DNA from 3 places in the Streptomyces bottropensis ATCC 25435 genome. Region 1 is predicted to be linked to each of the others. Evidence: riboswitches for the same ligand, from Rfam matches in the RefSeq annotation. Region 1 holds a riboswitch; each other region holds the start of a gene.
The links. Region 1 has a riboswitch for cobalamin ahead of STRBO_RS0119935 (energy-coupling factor ABC transporter permease). Riboswitches for the same ligand answer to the same signal wherever they lie in the genome.

Region 1 (7,465 bases):
CAGGACGGGGAGGAAACGAAGCCCCTGCGGAGCGGGGCAGGGAGAGCCGGTTCGCCGCCAGGGCGGACCGGCGTGCACCGGTCACCGGCCGACACCCGCCGCTCACACGGAACCTGATACGGTGTGAGGTGTGACGCGGCAGGTCAAGCGGGCTTTCAAGTACCGCTTCCACCCCACGGACGAGCAGGTAGCCGAGCTGTCGCGCACGTTCGGCTGTGTTCGTCTCGTCTACAACAAGGCGCTGGAGGACCGCACCCGGGCCTGGTACGGCGAGCAGCGCCGGATCTCCTACGTGCAGTCGTCGGCCGCGCTGACGCAGTGGAAGAAGACCGAGGAACTCGCCTTCCTGACGGAGGTGTCCTCCGTCCCGCTCCAGCAGGCGCTGCGCCATCTCCAGACGGCGTTCGGGCACTTCTTCGCCAAGCGTGCCAAGTACCCCCGGTACAAGAGCCGGAAGAAGTCCCGGTCGTCGGCCGAGTACACCCGCAGCGCCTTCACGTGGCGCGACGGGCAGCTGACTCTGGCCAAGATGGCCGAGCCGCTGGACATCCGCTGGTCCCGTCCCCTCCCGCAGGGCGCAGAGCCGACCACGGCGACCGTGTCCCGTGATGCTGCGGGCCGCTGGTTCGTGTCCCTGCTCGTCGAGGACACCATCACTCGCGCGCCCGCCACGACCGCTGCCGTCGGCCTGGACGCCGGGATCACCTCTCTGGTGACTCTGTCCACCGGAGAGAAGATCGCCAATCCCCGGCACGAGCGCCGTGACCGCGCACGCCTCGCCCGCGCCCAGCGGGAGCTGTCGCGGAAGGCGAAGGGCTCCAACAACCGGGCCAAGGCCCGCGTGAAGGTCGCCCGGGTGCACGCGCGGATCGCCGACCGGCGCCGGGACTTCCTGCACAAGCTGTCGACTCGACTCGTCCGTGAGAACCAAACGGTCGTGATCGAGGACCTCACCGTCCGCAACCTGCTGAAGAACGGCAGGCTCGCGCGCGCCATCTCGGATGCGGCCTGGACGGACCTGCGCATGATGCTGGAGTACAAGTGCGCCTGGTACGGGCGCGAACTCGTCGTGATCGACCGCTGGTTCCCCAGCTCCAAGCTGTGCGGAACCTGCGGCACGGTCGCGACGAAGATGCCGCTGAACGTCCGCGAGTGGACGTGTGACTGCGGCGCGGTGCACGACCGCGACGTGAATGCGGCACGCAACATCCTGGCCGCCGGGCTGGCGGCGTCTGCCTGTGGAGACGGTGTAAGACCTCAACGGGAGTCCTCCCGGACGGGGCGGTCGTCGGTGAAGCAGGAAGCCCAGCGGGCGACCGCTGGAATCCCCCGCCTTCAGGCGGGGGAGGAAGTCAAGTCAGCGGCCTTTCCAGAACGAAGGTGAGGGCGACCATGGCCGCGAGGAGCGCGACGCTGGCCGCGGTGAAGCGCACGGAGACCCGGGCCTCGGGCACCAGCACGCGAAGGGTGCCGTCGTACCCCCGCCCGGCGAGCCCGGTCTGTAGCCGCGCCGCCCGGTCGAAGGCCCGGACGAACGCGGTGGCGCCGAGACCGGCGAGCGAACGCCAGGTCGCGGCCCGCGTGGTGTGCCCCAGCCGGGCGGCCTGCGCCTCCCGGATCCGGCGCACGGAGTCCAGCAGGAGGAAGCTCATGCGGTACGTGACCAGGGCGACGTCCACCACCGGCGCGGGCACCCCGGCCTTCACCAGACGCGGCAACAGGTCCGACATGGGTGTGGTGAAGGCGAACAGCAGCACACCGAGGGAGGCGGCCGAGGTGCGCAGCAGCAGTTCACCGGCGCGGACCGGGCCGCCGTCGGCCAGGGTGACGAACCCGCCGGGTCCGCCCACCTGGACGAGCAGGGGCAGCGCGCCGGTCACGCAGAAGCCCAGCGGCACCCGGTAGGCGCGCCACAGCCGGCGGCCGGGCACGCCCGCGGGGCCCAGCAGCACGACGAGCGCGGTCAGCAGGACCAGGGCGGCGCCGGGCCAGGGGGGCAGGGAGATCGCGAGCAGGGTGAGGCCGAGCCCGAGCACGGCCTTGTCCACGGGATGGCGGCGGCGCCAGCGACTGCTGTGCGCCGCCGCGTCGATCGGCAGCACGACGGTCAGACCCGCCCGCCGGGAGAGCCCTCGGCGGGACCGCCGGACGGGCGTTCCCCGCCGGACGCGGACTTCGTGGCCCGGGAAGCCGATGCGGTCGGGGCCGAGGCGGTCGGGGCAGCCGACGTGGCCGTCGAGGACGATGCGGCTGTGGAGGCCGACGCGCCCGTGGAACCGAATGCGGTCGGCGACGCCGCCGCGCCCGCCGCCGCCGGCGTGGCCGCGGAAGCCGTGGAGGCCGCCGTGGCCGTCGCGCTCACCGGTGTCGTCGGGACCGTTCCGGTGCCGTCGGCGCCGTCCAGCCGCGCCCGGGCCCGCGCCTCGCCCTGGCGCCGGCCCCGGTGGATGCCGAAGTAGTAGGCGAGGACGCCGGCGCCGAGCGCGGCCTGAAGGGCGAAGAGGGCCGATTCGATCTCACCGGACGGTGGTTCGTAGAGAGGGGAGAACCAGGGCTCGTAGCTCGGCTTCATCTCCGTGATCGCGGTCTCCGCCTCGGCGTCCGAGCCCGTGAAGGGCTCTTTCTTGTGGTCGCCGAGGCCGAGGGCCAGTGGCAGGACGGCGAGCGCGGCCACGAGGAGCAGCAGCACGGTGTTGATCTTCGCGTTGCGGTTCACCGGGCCACCGCCTCTGTCCCGGCCTCGGTCGCGGTGGTGTCACGCCGGCCGGTCAGGAGCACGCCGAGCCGGGTCAGTTCACCCTTGCTGGACTGCACCAGCAGACGCATCACCAGCACGGTGAGGAGACCCTCGCTGACCGCGAGCGGGATCTGGGTGACGGCGAAGATGGAGCCGAACTTGCCGAGCGCGCCCAGGAAGCCGCTGCTGGGGTCGGGGAACGCGAGCGCCAGCTGCACGCTGGTGACGCAGTAGGTGACCAGGTCGGCGACGAAGGCGCCGAAGAACACGGTGACCATCAGCGGCACGTCGAACCGCCGCAGCAGCCGGTAGATGCAGTAGCCCGCCCAGGGGCCGGCGATCGCCATCGAGAAGACGTTGGCGCCGAGCGTGGTCAGGCCGCCGTGCGCGAGCAGCAGCGCCTGGAAGAGCAGGGTGATGGTGCCCAGGACCGCCATGATCGGGGGCCGGAACAGGATGGCGCCCAGTCCGGTACCGGTGGGGTGGGAGCAACTGCCGGTGACCGACGGCAGCTTCAGCGCCGACAGGACGAAGGTGAAGGCTCCCGAGGCACCGAGCAGCAGCGTGCTCTCGGGGTGCTCCTTCACCTCACGGGTGAGTGCCCGGACTCCGTGGACGACGAATGGCGCGGACGCGACGCCCCAGGCGATCGCGTGCGCCGGAGGAAGGAAACCCTCGGCTATGTGCATGGCTCAGCAGACCCTCTCCAGCACCTCGTGGATGGTTGACGCGCCTTGGTCGGTCTCCTGGCTCACGGGTCCCACCGCCCGTGCTCCGCCTTCCCGGGTCATATCAACCCAGTGGCTGTCCGTGAGGACTGGAGCCGGACTTCCCGATCACAGTGGCGAGGGCCGCACCGGCATCACACCGGATTTCCCGTTCACCAAGGCGTGGTGACAGTAGTGCCCACATAAGGGCGCTGACAAGCGGCGACGAGGGGCGCGCGGGCGCCGTGGAACAGCTCACACCCCGGCGCGCGCCCCACCCTCCCCATGACGCACACGAGTGACCCCACGACGACCGTGGACGGCGGGAACCGTTCGTACAGGTGACCGCCCTTGGCCACGGGTCCCGGCCTGCGCTTGAATGCACCCTTCATGCCGCCGGCCCAGGGAGTCCGCAGTGCACCGCCCCGCCTTCGTACGCAGTTCGCGCCGTCTCGGCGTCCTCACCGCGGCCGCGTTCGCGGTCGCCGTCGCCACCGCGGGGCCGGCCGCGGCCCACGCGGAGGTCGAGGCGGAGGGCGCCCGGGCCCTCGACCAGAACGTCGACCTGACCTTCTCCGCCGAGTCGGAGTCCGCCTCCGCCGGCATCACCGAGCTGGAGGTGATCCTCCCGAAGGGCATCGCCCCCGCCGACCTCACCTACAAGAAGGGCCCGGACGGCTGGAAGTTCACCCCGACCGCCCGGGGCTACACCGTCTCCGGCGCCAAGCTACCCGTGGGGGAGGACGTCGAGTACGTCGTCACCGTACGGCAGTTGCCCGACGCGAAGTCACTGGCCTTCAAGACCCTGCAGTCCTACAGCGACGGCAACGTCGACCGCTGGATCGAGCTGGAGGAGGAGGCCGAAGGAGACGGCCACGGCCACGGTCACCCGGCCCCCCGTCTGGACCTGAAGGCCGCCGCCCCGGGCGCCGAGGTCGTCAGCCCCACCCCGTCGGAGGAGCCCACCACGGCCGCCCCCTCGCCCGAACCCAGCGCGAAGACCTCCGCCCCGTCGGCACAGGCGGCGGCGGACAGCACCGACGACGACGGCTTCCCGGTCGTGCCCCTCGCCCTCGGCGCGGCCGTCGTCCTCGCCCTCGGCGGCGGCGTGTGGTGGCTCAGGTCCCGCAAGGGCGGGACCGCCTGACGTCCGCGCTCGGGACGACAGCCGCCGCTGTCGGAGCAAGGGGACGCGACGGCTCGGTGACGCACCCGCCCCGGCGGCCGGCTCACCGGCCCTCGGCCCGGCCTACGAATCGGTCTCGATCCGTGGCACGTCCTGGGGCGTCGCTGACGATCACGCCATCATGAGCCCATGAATCGGCGACCGCTGCGCCTCCACACCCCCGGGTGGTACACGGCCGACGGCTCGGCCTTCGACGTCGCGCTCGTCTACCCCATGCGCGGCCCCGCCGGGATCTTCGGCCCCACCTGCGGGGCGTGTGCGCGGCTGGCCGCCGAGGAGGTCAACAGGGCCGGGGGAGTGCTGGGCAGGGAGCTGCGGCTGGTCGAGGTCGACGGCGGGGCCGAGCCGTGGCGGGTCGCCGAGGACGTCGAGGCCCTGGTCGCCTCGGGCGCGGTGCAGGGCGTCACCGGCTGGCACATCTCCTCCGTGCGGCAGGCCGTGGCCCCACGGATCGCGCACCGGGTGCCCTACGTCTACACGGCCCTGTACGAGGGCGGGGAGCGCACCGAGGGCGTCTTCATGACGAGCGAGACGCCGTCCTGGCAGCTGCTGCCCGCGATGCGGCTGCTCGCGGAGTCCCGCGGGGTGCGCCGCTGGTTCGTCGTCGGCAACGACTACGTGTGGCCCCGCAGCACCGCGCGGGCGGCCCGGGGGTATGCCCGCGCGTGCCGGGGCCGGGTCAGCGGTGAGGCGTACCTGCCACTGGGCACCGAGGACTTCGGGCCCGTCCTGCGCCGCATCGAGCTGGCCGACGCCGACGGCGTCCTGATGCTCCTGGTCGGCAGCGACGCGGTCCGCTTCAACCGGGCCTTCGCCGCCGCCGGGCTGGACCGGCGGTGCTTGCGGCTGAGCACGCTGATGGACGAGAACATGCTGCTGGGCAGCGGCCCCGACGCCACCCTCGACCTGTACAGCGCCGCCGGCTACTTCGCCTCGCTCGCCGATCAGAACACCCTGGACTTCCACGGCCAGTACACCGGCCGCTACGGTCTGGAGGCGCCGACCCCGGGCAGCCTCGGCGAGTCCTGCTACGAGGGTGTCCTGCTGCTCGCCGCGCTCGTGGAACGGGCGGGCGCCCCGGACGTGTCGGCGATCGGGGCGGTCGCCGACACCGTCTCGTACGAGGGCCCGCGCGGGCTGCTCGGCCTGGACGGGCGGCATGTCCGCCAGCGCATCTACCTCGCGCGGGCGGACGGCTACGACTTCAACGTCCTCGCCCAGCTGCGCGCTCCGCACGACCTGAGCTGACCCGGCCCCGGCCGTCGGCGCTCCCGCCGCCCGCCAGATTCCGGGCCAGCCGGTCCAGCAGGATTTCGAGCCGGTGGCCGTCCTCTTCGGTGAGCGGTGGCTCCGACTCCGCCCAGTCGGCCCGCACTTCGCGGGCGAGCAGCTGCCAGCGCTCCCTGCCGCGCGGGGTGAGGTGGGCCAGGATACGGCGCCGGTCGACGGGGTCGACGCGGCGGAACAGCAGGTTCTGGTCGACGAGTTGGTCGATCAGCTTGGTCAGGCTCGGAGCCGGCAGGAAGGCGTGCTCGGCGAGGGCCGTCATGTTGTGACCGTGCCCGTCGGAGAGCAGGTCGAGCACCCGCCACGCCTCGACGGAACAGCCGAACTCGTCGAGGACGGACTGGACTCGGCGTACGGACAGGCGTTCCGCCCGGGTCAGCAGATGGAGCAGTTCCTCGGGCCGCCTCGCCATCGCACTCCTCGACTCGCTCTCCACCGACCCCGCGACGGTGGTGCCGGGAGCTTACCTTCGATCACCCCGCTCCTCACAGACAAACCAGGAGTGCATCCTTTCCGTGCGAAGTAACAATCATTTCGTGGCCCTCGGAAAATACTTCCTCAGGAAACTGTTCTTCAATTGCCGTGAAACGCCGGGGAAACAGTCCTCTCGCAGGCTGTGGTCGCACTTCAGCGACCTAGGAGGTATTGCATGTCCCGGATCGGCATCAGCAGACGTGGTCTGCTCGCGGGTGCGTCGGCCCTCGGTACGACCGCCGCCCTCAGCGCGTGCGGGGCCAAGACGGGCAGCGGTACGTCGTCGGCCGCGGGAGCGCAGGCGGACACCTCCGGAGACACCGTCAAGGTGGGTCTGCTGAACTCGCTCTCGGGCACCATGGCCATCAGCGAGGTCACCGTCCACAACGCGCTGCTGCTCGCGGTGAAGGAGATCAACGCCGCCGGTGGCGTACTGGGCAAGAAACTGAAGGCCGTCAGCCAGGACGGCGCCTCCGACTGGCCGACCTTCGCGGAGAAGGCGGAGGCCCTGATCACCGACGACAAGGTGGTCGCCACCTTCGGCTGCTGGACCTCCGCCAGCCGCAAGGCCGTCAAGCCGGTCTTCGAGCGCTACAGGTCGCTGCTGTTCTACCCCGTGCAGTACGAGGGTCTGGAGCAGTCCCCGTACATCTTCTACATCGGCGCCACCACCAACCAGCAGATCGTCCCCGCCCTCGACTACCTCAAGAAGCAGGGCCTGACGCGGCTGTACCTGGTGGGCAGCGACTACGTCTTCCCGCGCACCGCCAACAAGATCATCAGGGCGTACGCCGAGGCCCAGGGCATGACGGTGGTCGGCGAGGACTACGCCCCGCTCGGCTCCACCGAGTTCAGCACCATCGTCAACAAGGTCAAGGACGCGGGCGCGGACGCCGTCTTCAACACTCTCAACGGCGACAGCAACGTGGCCTTCTTCAAGGAGTACAAGTCCGCCGGACTGACCGCGAAGAGTCTGCCGGTGCTCTCGGTGTCGATCGCCGAGGAGGAGGTCAAGAGCATCGGCACCCAGTACCTGGACGGCCAGTTGACCGCCTGGAACTACTACGAGACCAC
Region 2 (7,465 bases), 1.3 Mb from region 1:
TCGCGGGCCGACGAGGCGGAGCCTGGAGTCGCGCGGGTTACGGGACGTCACGGGGGCAGTCTTCCGGTTGACGGTCCGAAAACCCAAACGGAATGTCACAGCGGGCGACAGGGGTGGCCAACGCACGGGGTCCCCAAGGGTCGGTACCGACGAGGATCGCGTCGCCACGGCACTAAGCGGAATGTGGCGTACCTCTCGCCGCTGACGGGTTTCGCGGGGCCCTCGACGAGCTCCGGCCGCTACACGAGTGGGGTGAGGAAGCGGCGGAGCGTTTCCTCGTAGGCCTTCGGGTCGGCGTTCCACATGGCGCCGTGCGGGGCGTGGCGGACCGTGCGCAGGGTGACCCGGTCGGGGCGGAGGGCGGCGAGACGCCGGGAGGGGCCCCAGGGGGCGACGGCGTCGTCGGGACCGTGGAGGAGCAGCGTCGGGGCCCGCAGACCGGAGGGGGCGGGCTCGTGGTCGGCGGGGACGGCACGCAGTCCGGTGCGTCCCTGGGCGGCGCGGACCGCGAGGGGCAGCAGGGGCCCGGGGGTACGGCGGGCGGTGGCGAGGGCCCGCAGGGTGGCGGCCCAGTCGAGGACCGGTGAGTCCAGCACGAGTCCGGCGACGCGGTCGCGCAGGGCGGAGCGGGTGGCCGCGTGCAGGGCCATGGTGGCGCCGGTGGACCAGCCGAGCAGGACGACGCGCTCGGCGCCGTACCGCACGGCGTACCTGAGGGCGGCGTCCACGTCCCGCCACTCGGTCTCGCCGAGGTGGTTCAGGCCGTCCGGGGAGCGGGGCGCGCCCGGGTCGCCCCGGTAGGCCGGGGCGAGGACAGGGAAGTGGTGGCGGTGCAGGGCCTCCATGAGGTTCAGGGCGTGCGCGCGGGTGGCGCCGAGACCGTGCACGGCGATCACCCAGGTGTCCCGGGCGGCGGGCACGAACCAGGCGGGCAGGGCGCCGAGTTCGCCGGGGATCTCGACGTCGTCGTGGTCGAGGCCGAGCGCGGTGCGCGGGTCGCCGACGTGGAGGTCCGGGGTGAACCACACCTTGTCGCCGGGCTCCAGGGTGCCCCGGCTGACGCGCTCCAGGCGGCGGACGACCGTGTCGGGGGCGTGCGGGGCGCCGTTCAGCACGCCCCCGACGACCGCGTGGGAGCCGTTGCCGGTGAGGCCGTAGACGCCGGGGCGCTGGGAGGCGAAGGCCCGGGTCAGCGCGATGCGGCCGGCCGCGGTGGCGTGCACGGTCAGCCGGGGTTCCGTGGGCAGCGGTTCGCCCGGCGGCGCCTTCAGCGCGACGTCACTGGCCAGCCGGCCCGCGGCGACACTGGCCGCGCCGGCGGCGAACGCGACCCCGAGGGCCGAGGCTGCAGCTCTCACTCCACGCACGGCTCCAGTGTCCCGGCGGACCGTGCCGGGGGCCAGTGGGCGTGCGTCGGGGGGACCACGTGCGGGTCGCGGAGCGCGGTCGCCCGGCCGAGTGGCGGGTGTACGCGTCCCGAGGGTGCCCCGCAGGCTCGCCGCCGTCGGTCCGGAAGCTAGCCCGGCTGGCCGTATCCCTTGAGGCGCTCGCCCGTTTCGTTCAGCTGTTCGCGGGTGAGCAGGTGCGGGGTGAGGTGCGGGACCGTGGAGGCCTTCAGCCAGACCTGGCACATCCATTCCAGTTGGGCCGTGCGGTCGTAGGCCTCGTCGAGGGTGCCGCCGTAGGTGATCGTGCCGTGGTTCTGGAGCAGGCAGCCCGTGCGGCCCGTCAGGGCGCGGAGCATGTTCTCGGCCAGCTCCGGGGTGCCGTAGGTCGCGTAGGGGGCGACCCGGACGGGTCCGCCGAGGGCGGCGGACATGTAGTGGATCAGCGGCAGCTCGTCCACGAGGGTGGAGACGGCCGTCGCGTGCACGGCGTGGGTGTGGACGACGGCACGGGCGTCGGTGGTGGTGTGGATCGCCAGGTGCATGGGGAGTTCGCTGGTCGGGCGGAGCGTGCCGAGGACCTGCCGGCCGGAGAGGTCGACGCCCGTGACGTCGTCCGGGCTCAGGCGGTCGTACGGCACTCCCGTCGGTGTGACCAGGACGGTGTCCCCCACGCGCACGGAGACGTTGCCGGAGGTGCCGACGACCAGGCCGTCGGCCACGGTCCGCCGGGCGGTGGCGACGAGTCCGTCCCACGCGCGCGCCACCTCCCCCGGCGCAGCGCGCCGACCTTCCCCGTCCCGCGCATCCCGCGGATGCCCGCCCACCTCGTCCACGCCTCGCTCGTCCCGGACGTCGCGCCGCTGCTCAGCCATGCCGTGATCCTGTCAGGCACCTCACCCCGGCGGAATGGACGGGCGACCGGAGGCAGGGCGGCCGGACACGGGGCGAAGGGCGGCCGGACCACGGCATTCCGCCTGCGTTCGAACGTCGGGCCTCCGTCCTTTCGGGCCGGGCCCCGCCGCACGCGCACAAGCGGAAGGGTGGCACCTCATTCACTACACCCACGCGCCCGCCCCAGTTCACCTTCCGTTCATCCAGGTTGCCTACGGTCCACATGCCACTGACGTCCGAAAGAAGCTCAGGTAAATGGAAAACTTCTCGCTGATCCTCGCGATCGTGGTCATCACCGCGCTTGCGTTCGATTTTACGAACGGTTTCCACGACACCGCCAACGCGATGGCCACCACCATCTCGACAGGCGCCATGAAGCCCAAGGTCGCGGTGGCCATGTCCGCCGTGCTCAACCTTGTCGGCGCGTTCCTTTCCATCGAGGTCGCCAACACCATCTCCAAGGGGCTCGTCGACGAGTCCGGCATCCAGCCAGAGGTCATATTCGCGGCGCTCGTCGGCGCCATCCTCTGGAACCTGTTGACCTGGCTGGTCGGACTCCCCTCCAGCTCCTCGCACGCCCTGATGGGCGGCCTCATCGGTGCCACCATCGCCTCGGTCGGCACGGGCGCGGTGCACGGGGACGTGCTCGTCACCAAGGTGCTGATCCCGGCCATCGCCGCCCCGCTGGTCGCCGGCCTCGCGGCGATGCTCGCCACCCGGCTGACGTACAAGCTCGGCGCGCACACCAACGAGAAGGCCTCCGGCAAGGGGTACCGCGCCGGCCAGATCGCCTCCGCCGGCCTGGTCTCGCTGGCCCACGGCACGAACGACGCCCAGAAGACGATGGGCATCATCACGCTGGCCCTGGTGGCCGGCGGCACCCTGGCGCCCGACTCGGACCCGCCGGTGTGGGTCATCGTCTCCGCCGGTACGGCCATCGCGCTCGGCACCTACCTGGGCGGCTGGCGCATCATCCGCACGATGGGCAAGGGCCTGACCGACCTCCAGCCGCAGCAGGGCTTCGCCGCCCAGACCAGCGCGGCCACGGTCATCCTGGCCTCCTCGCACCTGGGCTTCTCGCTCTCCACCACGCACTCGGTCTCCGGCGCCGTGATGGGCGCGGGCCTCGGCCGCAAGGGCGGGGTGGTCCGCTGGTCCACCGCGACCCGGATGTTCGTCGCCTGGGGCCTGACCCTGCCGGCCGCCGCGCTGGTCGCCGCGCTGGCCGAGTGGGTGACGTCCTTCGGCACCTGGGGCACGGCCGTCGTCGCGGTCTTCCTCGTCGCCTCCAGCGCCGCGATCTGGCTGGTCTCCCGCCGTGAGGTGGTCGACCACACCAACGTGAACGACACCGAGGAGCCGCCCGGGGTGGTGACGACGGCGATCGCCGCCGTGACCCCGCCGCCGGTCGGCACCGTGGCCGAGGACCTCACGGCGACCATTCCGGCCCCCGCCGCCGAGGCCACGGCACCGGCGAGCACGTCCGCGCCGACGCCCGCCGTCTGAGCCCCACGACTCCCTGAGGAAGATCACCACCATGCACATCGACTGGGCAGCTCTCGGCTCCGTCTTCGGAGTCAGCCTCGTGGTCACCGTGGCCCTCGTCGGCCTGTTCACCCTCGGCATCGTCGGCCTCTCCAAGCGGGAGGAGGCGTCGACCCGGGGCGACTCGGTCGCGGCGGCGACCACGGGTGCGTACGTGTGCTTCGCGCTGTGCGCGGCGGCCGTGGCGTACGGAATCTCCCTGATCATGACCTGAGACCGGACATGATCATGAGCTGGGACCGGGCCTCCCCGGTCTCTCGACAGCTCGACCACCGACCCCCGACGGCGTACGGCGCCCTCGGGGGTCGTGCGCGTCCCGGGCCGGCGTCAGCGACGCTCCGGCCCGCGGGGCCGGGGCGCGACCGGAGCACGGTCCGGGACCCGGAGCCGCCCGGTGCCCGGGGTGAGACCCGACCACAGGCCCGCGCCGGCGGCGACGAGAACCGTCACCAGCGTCCAGACCGGACCGCGCACCTCACCCGCCGGGACGAGGAGCGCCGCCAGCGCGCCCGCGCCGACGGCCAGCACCCCCATGACCCAGCAGAAGAGTGCCCAGGGCGCGGCCGCCGTCACCCAGGCTCCGCGCGCGCTCCCGTACCTCGTGCCCGACGAGACCGTCCTGCTCCGCCGATCGTCCACGTGTGCACCTCCCGTCCCCCGGACGGCCCGTCGCGAGCCGCCCGCCGCCGTTCCTCGGGGTGTTCCCGGCCGGGTCGTCGGGCAAGCGCGCGGAAAGTGCCGATTCGGGCGTCTGGCGGGATTTCGGCGGTGTGGGGCTGAGCACACCGCTGCGCCGCAGGTCAACAGCAAGTTGACGGGTCTTCCGGGGGCGTGGTGGACTGCCGGGGCCATGTACGACGGCAGAAGAGGAAGCCGGTGCGAGTCCGGCGCGGTCCCGCCACTGTCACCGGGGAAGCATCTCGAAGCGTCTCCCCGGGAGCCAGGAACTCTCGCCGTCGGTCTCGTCGAACCAGGGCGTGGACACCCTGAGTGAGGACCTATCGCCATGTGCGCCCTGTGCGGCTGCCCTTCGGGGCCCAGCGTCCGGACCCTGCCCGACCCCGTGACCGGCTGAACCGGTGCGTGCCGATCGCGTCTTCGCGTACGGCGCCGCCGCCGGGCTCCTCGGCGATCTGCTGTTCGGCGATCCGCGCCGCGGGCATCCGGTCGCGGCGTTCGGGCGGGCCGCCGGCGCGGTGGAGCGGGTGCTGTGGCGGGACCACCGGGGGTGGGGCGCGCTGCACACCGCGGTGTGCGCCGGCGGCGCCGTCGCGCTGGGGGCCGCGGCCTCGGCCGCCGTACGGCCGTCGCGGATCGCGTCCGTCGGACTGACCGCCGCCGCCACCTGGGCCGTCGTCGGGGGGACCTCGCTCGGGCGGGAGGCGCGGACGATCGCGCGGTTCCTCGACGCCGGCGATGTCGAGGGCGCGCGGGGCCGGTTGCCCCATCTGTGCGGACGGGATCCGCAGGCGCTCGACCCGGACGGGATCGCGCGGGCGGTCGTGGAGTCCGTCGCCGAGAACACGTCCGACGCGGTGGTGGGGGCGCTCGTGTGGGGGGCCGTCGGCGGGGTGCCCGGGCTCGTGGGGTTCCGGGCCGTGAACACCTTGGACGCCATGGTCGGACACCGGTCGCGGCGCTACCGGCGCTACGGGTGGGCCTCCGCGCGGCTGGACGACGTGGCGGGGTGGCCGGGGGCCCGGCTGACCGCCTTGCTGGCCACCGCCGCCGGTGGGGACCCCCGGGGGGCGGTGCGGGCGTGGCGGGCGGACGCGGGCAGGCATCCGAGTCCCAACGCGGGGCCCGTGGAGGCGTCGTTCGCGGGGGCGCTCGGAGTGCGGTTGGGGGGCACGTTGTCGTACGGGGGGCGGGTCGAGCACCGGCCCGTGCTCAATGGGGAGGGGCGGGCCGTCGGCGTCGGGGACATCGAACGGGCCGTCCGGCTGTCCCGCAGGGTGAGTTGGCTCGCCCTGGGGGTCGGCGCGGGTGCGGCGATGGTGCGGGGGCGGGTCGCGGGGCGGCCGGCACGGCGGGCGAGGAGTCAGGGATGAGTGGCGGGTTGCTGGTCGCCGGGACCACCTCCGATGCCGGGAAGAGCGTGGTGACCGCCGGGATCTGCCGGTGGCTGGTGCGGCAGGGGGTCAAGGTCGCGCCCTTCAAGGCGCAGAACATGTCGCTCAACTCCTTCGTGACGAAGGAGGGCGCCGAGATCGGGCGGGCGCAGGCCATGCAGGCCCAGGCCTGCCGGGTGGAGCCGACCGCGCTCATGAACCCCGTCCTGCTGAAGCCCGGTGGCGAGCGCAGCAGTCAGGTGGTGCTGCTCGGGAAGCCCGTGGGCGAGATGAGTGCGCGCGGGTACCACGGGGGACGGCAACAGCGGCTGCTCGGGACCGTGTTGGACTGTCTCGCCGAGTTGCGGGGCACGTATGACGCGGTGATCTGTGAGGGGGCCGGTTCCCCCGCCGAGATCAATCTCCGGCGGACCGACATCGTCAACATGGGGATCGCCCGGAACGCCGGGCTCCCCGTGCTCGTCGTCGGCGACATCGACCGCGGTGGGGTCTTCGCGTCCTTCTTCGGGACCGTGGCGCTGCTCTCGCCCGAGGACCAGGCACTCGTCGCCGGGTTCCTCGTCAACAAGTTCCGGGGCGACGTCTTGCTGCTGGAGCCGGGGCTCGACATGCTGCACGGGCTGACCGGGAGGCGGACCTACGGCGTGCTGCCGTTCCGGCACGGGCTCGGGATCGACGAGGAGGACGGGCTGCGGGTGTCGCTGCGCGGGACGGTCCGCGAGTCGAACGTGGCACCGCCCGTCGGGGAGGACGTCCTGCGGGTCGCCGTGTGCGCGGTGCCGCTGATGTCCAACTTCACCGACGTGGACGCCCTCGCCGCCGAACCCGGTGTCGTCGTGCGGTTCGTGGACCGGGCCGAGGAACTGGCCGACGCGGACCTCGTCGTGGTGCCGGGGACCCGGGGGACGGTACGGGCGCTGGAGTGGCTGCGGGAGCGGGGCCTGGCCGACGCCCTCGCGCGGCGCGCCGCCGAGGGGCGGCCGGTGCTCGGCATCTGCGGCGGTTTCCAAGTCCTCGGGGAGCACATCGAGGACGACGTCGAGAGCCGGCGGGGGCACGTCGACGCGCTCGGACTTCTCCCCGTCCGCGTACGGTTCGCCCCGGAGAAGACACTCACCCGCCCCGTCGGGGAGGCCCTCGGGGAGCGGGTCGAGGGGTACGAGATCCACCACGGGGTCGCCGACGTACTGGGCGGGGAGCCCTTCCTGGACGGGTGTCGGGTCGGGCAGATCTGGGGCACGCACTGGCACGGTTCGCTGGAGTCGGACGGTTTCCGGCGGGCCTTTCTGCGGGAGGTGGCGGCGGCCTCCGGGCGCCGTTTCGTACCGGCCGCCGACACGTCGTTCGCCGCGCTGCGCGAGGAGCAGCTGGACCGGCTCGGCGACCTGATCGAGGAACACGCGGACACGGACGCGCTGTGGCGGCTCATCGAGTCGGGCGCGCCGAAGGGTCTGCCGTTCGTGCCGCCGGGGGCTCCCGGAACGCCGGGAGCGTCCGGATGACGGGCACGGGCTCGCAGTTGAACGACCGGCCGCGGGTCAACCGCCCGCGGCCGGAGGGTGACTTGGA
Region 3 (7,465 bases), 390 kb from region 1:
CAGCGCTCCTGGAGGAAACCAGTATCCGGAACGCCACGCGCTGGCACCGCCTCACAGCGGCGAACCTCGACGGGGTGCGCGCCGGTCTCGGCCCCCGCGCCCTGGTGTCCGTCTGGCCCGACCTGGACCCCGACGTCGGCGCGGTCCTCGCCGCGTTGCCCCAGGAGGAGTCCGTGGAGTTCGTCTGGGAGGCGCAGGACGAGACGATCAGCCACGTGATCGTCGACGACACCGAGTACGAGGGACTCGCCGTTCTGGTGGCCGGCGCCCGGGCAGCCTGCGTACTGACCCTGGACGCCGAAGCACAGCATCCCTTGTTCCACGCGGCCCTGCCCGACAGCGACGGGGTGCTGCGCGCGCGATGGTGAACCGGATCGGCCCGGACGCGGTCCCGGTCGGCGCTGTGCGTGCCGTGCATGGCGAAGCCGGGCACCGTTCGTTGCGGCAGGGTGCGGATCCGGGCGGCCGGCGAACCCGATGCGCGGACCGGCGTTCTCAGGCGACCAACGGGCCGGCGACGTCCAGTTCGCCGTGCTCGATCAGCCAGCGTACTGATTCGAGCACGGCGATTTCCGGCTCGTAGCGTGGCGTGTAGCGCAGGAGGGTCCTGGCCTTCTCGATCGTGAGGCAGTGGCTGCGGTGGAGGTGGTCCCAACTCTGTTCGGCGTGCTGTGGGGATGTGGTCTGGCGAAACTGGTCCCAGGTGACCGGTTCGAGTGTCGCGGTCTGCCCGAACCAGGCGGCCGCGATGTGGGCGAAGCCGCGGACGTTCAGGGCGGTGGGGGCGACGATGTTGAAGTCCTCTCCCGCGGCCGTGTCCCGGTGCGGTTCCCACCCTCTACGTCTGGGGCACCGAGGACATCGCACTCGGGTCCACTGCGGCTCACGCCACGGAGAAATGGGTGCACGGCCCCTACCCGTTCCACGAGCTGCAGGGCGTGAGTCACCGGATCCCCGAGGAGGCTTCCCCGACCCTCACACGCCTGATCATCGAGCCCCTGAACGAACATGAGTGACATGAGTGAGAGCCTCGCGCAGTGCGGTCGCGGGGCGGCCGTCGTCATCCGTGCGCGTGATCGTCGTAGCGCGTGTGGAGAGCCGAGGCGGCGCGTCCCATGCGGGTGACCGCCTCGGTGAGGATGGACCGGGAGGTGGCGAAGTTCAGGCGGACGTGCCCGGCTCCTCCCGTACCGAAGATGTGCCCAGAGGACAGGGCGACTCCGGCGTGGTCGAGGAACAGCCGTGCCGGGCCAGCCAGGTCGCTGACGACCGCGAGGTCCGTCGCGCCCTGTTCGGCGTCGAGGCCGAGGGAGCGGCAGTCGAGCCACGCCAGGTAGGTGCCCTCCGGCTCGGTGTACCCGATCCCGGGCAGGTGTTCGGCGACGAGGTCGGCCAGCAGGGCACGGTTCGCGTCGAGCCCCGCCAGCAACGCGTCGAGCCACCTGTCACCGTGACGGTAGGCCGCCGCGTGGGCGATGACGCCGAGGTAGCTCGCGCCGTGGTGCACCTCCTCGGGCATCCTCCGCAGATCACCGGCCGCCTCGGGTCCCGCGAGAGCGAGCGCGGCCTTGATTCCGGCGAGATTCCAGCCCTTGGTCGCCGACATGAGCGAGAAGGCGTCCTCGGCGCCCGGCACGCTCAGGTAGGGCGTGAACCTCGCGCCCCGAAGGACGAGCGGCGCGTGGATCTCGTCGGCCACGACACGGACTCCGTACCGGCGGGCCAACTCCGCCACGGCGCACAGCTCCTCGGAGGTGTGGACCGTGCCGGTGGGGTTGTGCGGATTGCTGAGGAGGTACGCGATCGCGCCCCTGCCGCTCCGCTCCCGGGTCCGGCGGAACGTGTCCTCGAGCGTATCCAGGTCGATACGGAGGTCCCGCCCGAGGGGGGCTTCGACGACGCGGCGGTCGTCATGGGCGATGAAGGCGTAGAAGGGCGCGTACACGGGGGAGTTGACGACGACGGGGTCGCCGGGCTCGGTGATCAGCCGCAGTACCTGGACCGCGCCCATCATCACGTCCGGGATCAGCGCGGAGCGGTCGATCGCCACGCCGTCCCAGTTCCAGCGCCGTACGGCGAAACCGGCCAGCGATTCGGCGAAGTCGGTTCCGGCGGGATACCCGGTGTCGCCCGAGGCGATGGCCTCGCGCAGTGCGTCGGCGACCGCCTCGGCGAGCGGGACGTCCATCTCCGCCACCCACAGCGGCAGGACGTCGGTGGGGTGGGTACGCCACTTCATGCTCTTGCGCTCACGGAGCTGTTCGAGCGACAGCACCTCGAGAGGGTTCGCGAGCTCGGCTCCGGTGTCTGCGGGGCCGTGCCCATCAGTGGCAGTCATCTTCAGCATTGGACCGCGATCTCGATCTCCATGCAAGCGCCCAGGCGCAGGGACGGCACCCCGGGCGGCGGCAGCGGAAGCGTCACGGCACCGAGACGTCCTCCGGGTCCGCCGTACGACCGTGGTCCCAGGACCTGCGTCTGATCGGCAATCATCCGTAAATGCTGTTAGCATGCACTTGCGTATCATTTGCAATTACGTCGCGGAGGACGTTGGACATGGCGGTTTACACGCTCCCGGAGCTTCCCTACGACTACGCGGCACTCGAACCGGTCATCAACCCGCAGATCGTCGAGCTGCACCACGACAAGCACCACGCGGCGTACGTCAAGGGCGCGAACGACACCTTGGAGCAGCTGGCGGAGGCGCGGGACAAGGAACAGTGGGGCTCGATCAGCGGCCTGGAGAAGAACCTGGCCTTCCACCTCTCCGGACACATCCTGCACTCCATCTACTGGCACAACATGACCGGCGACGGCGGTGGCGAGCCCCTGGCCGCGGACGGCGTGGGCGAGTTGGCCGACGCCCTCGCCGAGTCCTTCGGCTCCTTCGCGGGGTTCAAGGCCCAGCTCACCAAGGCGTCGGCCACCACGCAGGGTTCAGGCTGGGGGGTCCTCGCCTACGAGCCGCTGAGCGGTCGCCTGATCGTGGAGCAGGTCTACGACCACCAGGGCAACGTCGGCCAGGGCTCGACCCCGATCCTGGTCTTCGACGCCTGGGAGCACGCCTTCTACCTGCAGTACAAGAACCAGAAGGTCGACTTCATCGACGCCATGTGGGCCGTCGTCAACTGGCAGGACGTGGCGAAGCGTTACGCCGCCGCCAAGGAGCGCGGCGACAGCCTGCTGCTCACCCCCTGAGCGCTGACGCCGTGACCGTGACGGCGTCCGCACCGACGTCCTGCTCGTGATCGTCTTCTCAACCTTCACCGGGCAGGCGGCAAGGCGAAGGGCCCTCGCAAGGACGTGACTTGTGAGGGCCCTTCTCCATCCGCTCGACCCGCCGTCCGTGTCCGGGGTCCGGGCCCTGCTCTGCGGGCCCCGGTGCACCGCAGCAACCCTGTGCCGCGCGCGCTGCGGATCGCCTCGCGGACGACGGCGTGCTGCATCAGTACGTGAGCACCTCCGCCCCGTGTCCCGTGTCCCGTGCCCCGTGCCCCGTGCCCCGTGTCCAATGTCCCGTGTCCCAATTCCCGTGACCGATCGCACGACCCGACGACGCGGCGATCTTGATAGCCTCGGGGAGCCAGTCGAGCCACATCCGAGGCCAGGGAATCCGGTGCGAATCCGGAACTGACGCGCAGCGGTGAGGGGGACGGGCGGGGCACGCATGTCACTGGGAGACCGGGAAGGCGCCTCGTCCGGACGAACCCGAGTCCGAAGACCTGCTGGCACCTCCGCACCCGTGCGCGGAGGACGTCCGTAGGCCAGGCTCCGCGAACGAGCCCCGACCACCGAGGTACGCCCGTGCTCCGCACCGCCCTTCGTCCCGCTGCCTTCCTCCTTGCTCCCGCGCTGCTGCTCACCGCCTGCGGCGGTTCCGCAGGCGACACCGAGGGCACCCAGCCGTCCGCCGGCGCGGACTACCCGCGCACCATCGACAACTGTGGCCGGAAGGCCACCCTGAAGTCGGCTCCGCAGAGGGCCGTCTCGCTCAATCAGGGCACCACGGAGATCCTGCTCTCCCTCGGCCTCGCCGACCGCATGGCAGGCACCGCCACCTGGACCGACCCGGTCATGAAGGGCCTGGACAAGGCCAACGCGTCCGTGCCCCGACTCGCCGACAACGCGCCCTCCTTCGAGAAGGTCCTGGACGCCGAACCCGACTTCGTCACCGCCTCCTTCGTCTCCACCCTCGGCAAGGGCGGCGTCGCCACCCGCGAGCAGTTCGAGAAGCTGGGCGTGCCCACGTACGTCTCGCCCTCCGACTGCTCGGCCGGCAAGGACAACGACAGCGGCGGCGACGGATCGCGCAGCAAGCCCCTCACCCTGGACGCCGTCTACGGCGAGATACACGACCTGGCTCGCGCGTTCGACGTCGACGCCCGCGGCGACAAGCTCGTCGCCGAGCTGAAGGAGCGGGTGCGCAAGGCGACCGAAGGGCTGGACGCCTCCGGCGTCTCGCTCATGTACTGGTTCGCCAACTCCCAGTCGCCCTACCTCGCCGGCTGCTGCGGTGCCCCTGGTGCCATCAGCCGGGCCGTCGGCGCGAAGAACGCCTTCGCCGACACCCATGACGAGTGGCCCCAGATCGGCTGGGAGACCGTCGCCGAGCGTGACCCCGACGTCATCGTGATCGGCGACCTCACCCGCAGGCAGCAGACCGCCGAAACCGCCGAGGCCAAGATCCGCTTCCTGGAGACCCACCCCGCCACCCGCAACCTGACCGCCGTAAAGAAGAAGCGGTACGTCCTGCTCAGCGGGCAGGCGATGAACCCCTCCATCCGCACCGTCGAAGGGATCGAGAAGGTCACCGCCGGCCTGCGCGACTTCGGGCTCGTCAAGTGAGCCTGCGCGCACTGCTGTTGACCGGCGGCGGCTCCGCCGCGCTGCTCGCGTCGGTCGCCGTCGCGGTGACGATCGGACCCGCCGACATCTCCGCCGACGACGTCTGGGCCTCCGTCGCCGCCCATCTCGGCCTCGGCGAAGGCACGTTGGCGCCGCTGCGGGACGGCATCGTGTGGAACCTGCGCATGCCCCGCACCCTGCTCGCCGCGGTGTGCGGAGCCGGACTCGCGGTCTGCGGGGCGGTCATGCAGTCCCTGCTGCGCAACCCTCTCGCCGACCCGTTCGTCCTCGGCGTCTCCTCCGGCGCCTCCACCGGAGCGGTCGCCGTCGTCGTCCTGGGCGTGGGCGGGGGAGTGGTGTCCCTGTCGGCGGGGGCGTTCCTCGGCGCTCTGCTCTCCTTCGCCCTGGTGCTGCTGCTCAGCCACACCCTCGGCGGCAGCACCGACCGCGTCGTCCTGTCCGGCGTCGCCGTCATGCAACTCTTCTCCGCCCTGACCTCGTTCATCGTCCTGACCTCCGCCGACGCCGAGACCACCCGTGGCGTGCTGTTCTGGCTGCTCGGCTCGCTCACCGGCGCCGACTGGGGCCAGGTGGTGCTCTGCGCGGTCGTCCTGGCCGTGGTCCTGCTGGTCTGCCTCGCGCACGCCCGCACCCTGGACGCGTTCGCGTTCGGTGAGGAGGCGGCGGCATCGCTGGGCGTCCACGTGGCCCGTACCCGGCTGATCCTGCTCTGCGCCACCGCGCTGCTCACCGCCGCCCTGGTCAGCTGCGCCGGAGCGATCGGGTTCGTCGGACTGGTCCTGCCCCATGCCACCCGCGCTCTCACCGGCGCAGGCCACGCCCGTCTGCTGCCGATCACGGCGCTGACCGGAGCCGTCTTCCTGGTGTGGGTGGACACCCTCGCCCGAACCGTTCTCGACCCCCAGGAGGTCCCGGTGGGCGTACTGACGTCCCTCATCGGGGTACCGGCGTTCGTGGCCGTGCTCTACCGCGGACGGAGAAGGACATGACCAGCCTGCACGCGAACCGTGTCGTGCGGCGCATCGGCGACAAGGTCGTCGTCGACGGCGTCACCCTCGCCCTCCGCTCCGGTGAGACCGTCGGTCTGCTCGGCCCCAACGGTTCGGGAAAGTCGACGCTGCTCAGGCTGCTGGCCGGGGTTCTCGCGCCGACCGGCGGAGTCGTCACCCTGGACGGGCGTCCGCTCACCGAGGTCGGCCGCCGTGCCATCGCCCGCCGCGTCGCCACCGTCGAACAACACGCCCACACCCAGACCGAACTGACCGTCCGCGAGGTCGTCGCCCTCGGCCGCATCCCGCATCGCCGCGCCTGGACACCGCCCACGGTGGCCGACGCGGAGGCCGTCACCGAGGCCCTGGCACGCACCGGACTGACCGACCGGTCCGACCAGTCCTGGCACACCCTGTCCGGCGGCGAGCGCCAGCGCGCCCAGATCGCCCGCGCCCTCGCGCAGAAGCCTCGCGAACTCCTGCTCGACGAACCGACCAACCACCTCGACATCCAGCACCAACTCGACCTGCTGGACCTCGTCGCCGACCTGCCGGTCACCACCGTGATCGCCCTGCACGACCTCAACCTCGCCGCGATGTACTGCGACCGCCTGCTCGTCCTGCGCGACGGCCGCGCCGTCACGCAGGGCATCCCGACCGAGGTCCTGACCCCAAGCCTCATCGAACAGGTCTACGGCGTCCGCGCCGAGGTCACCCACGCCCCCGGCCACCCCGTGATCCGCTTCCTGCGCCCCACGGCCCAGGACGGATCCGCCCGCGAGAGGAGCACGACGAGCGATGTCTCGACAGCGACGTGAAGCAGCACAAAGGAAGCACGGCCGGGCCGAACCGGCGCCGTGCCGCATCGTGGTCTGCCGGGACTGCTGCTGCGGAACCCCGAAGGTCACCGGAGTCGATCACACCCGGCAGGTCGAGTGGCTGTCCGAGAACGCTCCCGTGCGCGTCGCGGCCTGTCTCGACGTCTGCGAGCACGCGAACGTCATCGTCGTCCAGCCCTCCACCGCCGCCCGCGCGGCAGGAGCCCGCCCGGTCTGGCTCGGCCTCGTCAACGACTCCGACGCCACCGAGGACATCGCCGCCTGGGTACGGGCCGGTGGTCCTGGTGTCGCTCCCTGCCCCGACATCCTTGACCTGTATGTGTTCACCCCGCCCCGAAGGGCGCGGCGTGATGGCGATCGCTGAAGCCCATGCCCCGCCCCGCCAGCCACGCCGCATCGACGCCACAGCACGCGCACCGCACTCGCACCCCTTACCTCCACAGAAGTGTCCGCCGGCAATTCGGTTGCCCGGAGGCCGTAGTGCGGGGATAGGTTCGCGAGCGTGGATGAAATGGACCTGCTCAGGCGATCCGGCGGTCCCGTGACCCGGAGCCGGATCAGCCATGACCTGGCCGAACTCGGCCTCGGCGACGGCGATCTCGTGATGTTCCATACCCGCATGTCCGCCATCGGCTACGTGGCCGGCGGACCGGAGACGGTCATCGAGGCCCTGCGTGACGTGGTGGGATCGCGGGGGACCTTGATGGTGACCTGCGGTTGGAACGACGCGCCGCCGTACGACTTCGTGACCTGGCCGCAAGCCTGGCAGGA

Region 2: linked by a shared signal. The riboswitch ahead of STRBO_RS0114000 (cobalamin biosynthesis protein) and the one ahead of STRBO_RS0119935 (energy-coupling factor ABC transporter permease) in region 1 are both predicted to bind cobalamin.
Region 3: linked by a shared signal. The riboswitch ahead of STRBO_RS0121740 (ABC transporter substrate-binding protein) and the one ahead of STRBO_RS0119935 (energy-coupling factor ABC transporter permease) in region 1 are both predicted to bind cobalamin.

What each region holds. Positions count from the first base shown of each region.
Region 1 is NZ_KB911581.1:4,521,006-4,528,470, forward strand. Features, by position in the region: gene STRBO_RS0119920 (RNA-guided endonuclease InsQ/TnpB family protein) at 131-1,384, shown strand; gene cbiQ (cobalt ECF transporter T component CbiQ) at 1,353-2,102, opposite strand; gene STRBO_RS45930 (energy-coupling factor ABC transporter substrate-binding protein) at 2,108-2,716, opposite strand; gene STRBO_RS0119935 (energy-coupling factor ABC transporter permease) at 2,713-3,426, opposite strand; cobalamin riboswitch at 3,457-3,640, opposite strand; gene STRBO_RS0119940 (DUF1775 domain-containing protein) at 3,860-4,591, shown strand; gene STRBO_RS0119945 (substrate-binding domain-containing protein) at 4,760-5,878, shown strand; gene STRBO_RS0119950 (MarR family winged helix-turn-helix transcriptional regulator) at 5,835-6,329, opposite strand; gene urtA (urea ABC transporter substrate-binding protein) at 6,567-7,465, shown strand, end outside.
Region 2 is NZ_KB911581.1:3,184,205-3,191,669, reverse strand. Features, by position in the region: gene STRBO_RS0114030 (hypothetical protein) at 1-51, opposite strand, end outside; gene STRBO_RS0114025 (alpha/beta hydrolase) at 240-1,367, opposite strand; gene STRBO_RS0114020 (class II aldolase/adducin family protein) at 1,517-2,260, opposite strand; gene STRBO_RS0114015 (inorganic phosphate transporter) at 2,535-3,785, shown strand; gene STRBO_RS0114010 (hypothetical protein) at 3,817-4,038, shown strand; gene STRBO_RS0114005 (hypothetical protein) at 4,152-4,463, opposite strand; cobalamin riboswitch at 4,643-4,796, shown strand; gene STRBO_RS0114000 (cobalamin biosynthesis protein) at 4,904-5,875, shown strand; gene STRBO_RS0113995 (cobyric acid synthase) at 5,872-7,398, shown strand.
Region 3 is NZ_KB911581.1:4,906,203-4,913,667, forward strand. Features, by position in the region: gene STRBO_RS0121715 (hypothetical protein) at 1-368, shown strand, start outside; gene STRBO_RS0121720 (NAD-dependent epimerase/dehydratase family protein) at 496-867, opposite strand; gene STRBO_RS0121730 (MalY/PatB family protein) at 1,061-2,347, opposite strand; gene STRBO_RS0121735 (superoxide dismutase) at 2,557-3,198, shown strand; cobalamin riboswitch at 3,568-3,744, shown strand; gene STRBO_RS0121740 (ABC transporter substrate-binding protein) at 3,805-4,845, shown strand; gene STRBO_RS0121745 (FecCD family ABC transporter permease) at 4,842-5,855, shown strand; gene STRBO_RS0121750 (ABC transporter ATP-binding protein) at 5,852-6,673, shown strand; gene STRBO_RS0121755 (hypothetical protein) at 6,654-7,058, shown strand; gene aac(3) (aminoglycoside 3-N-acetyltransferase) at 7,197-7,465, shown strand, end outside.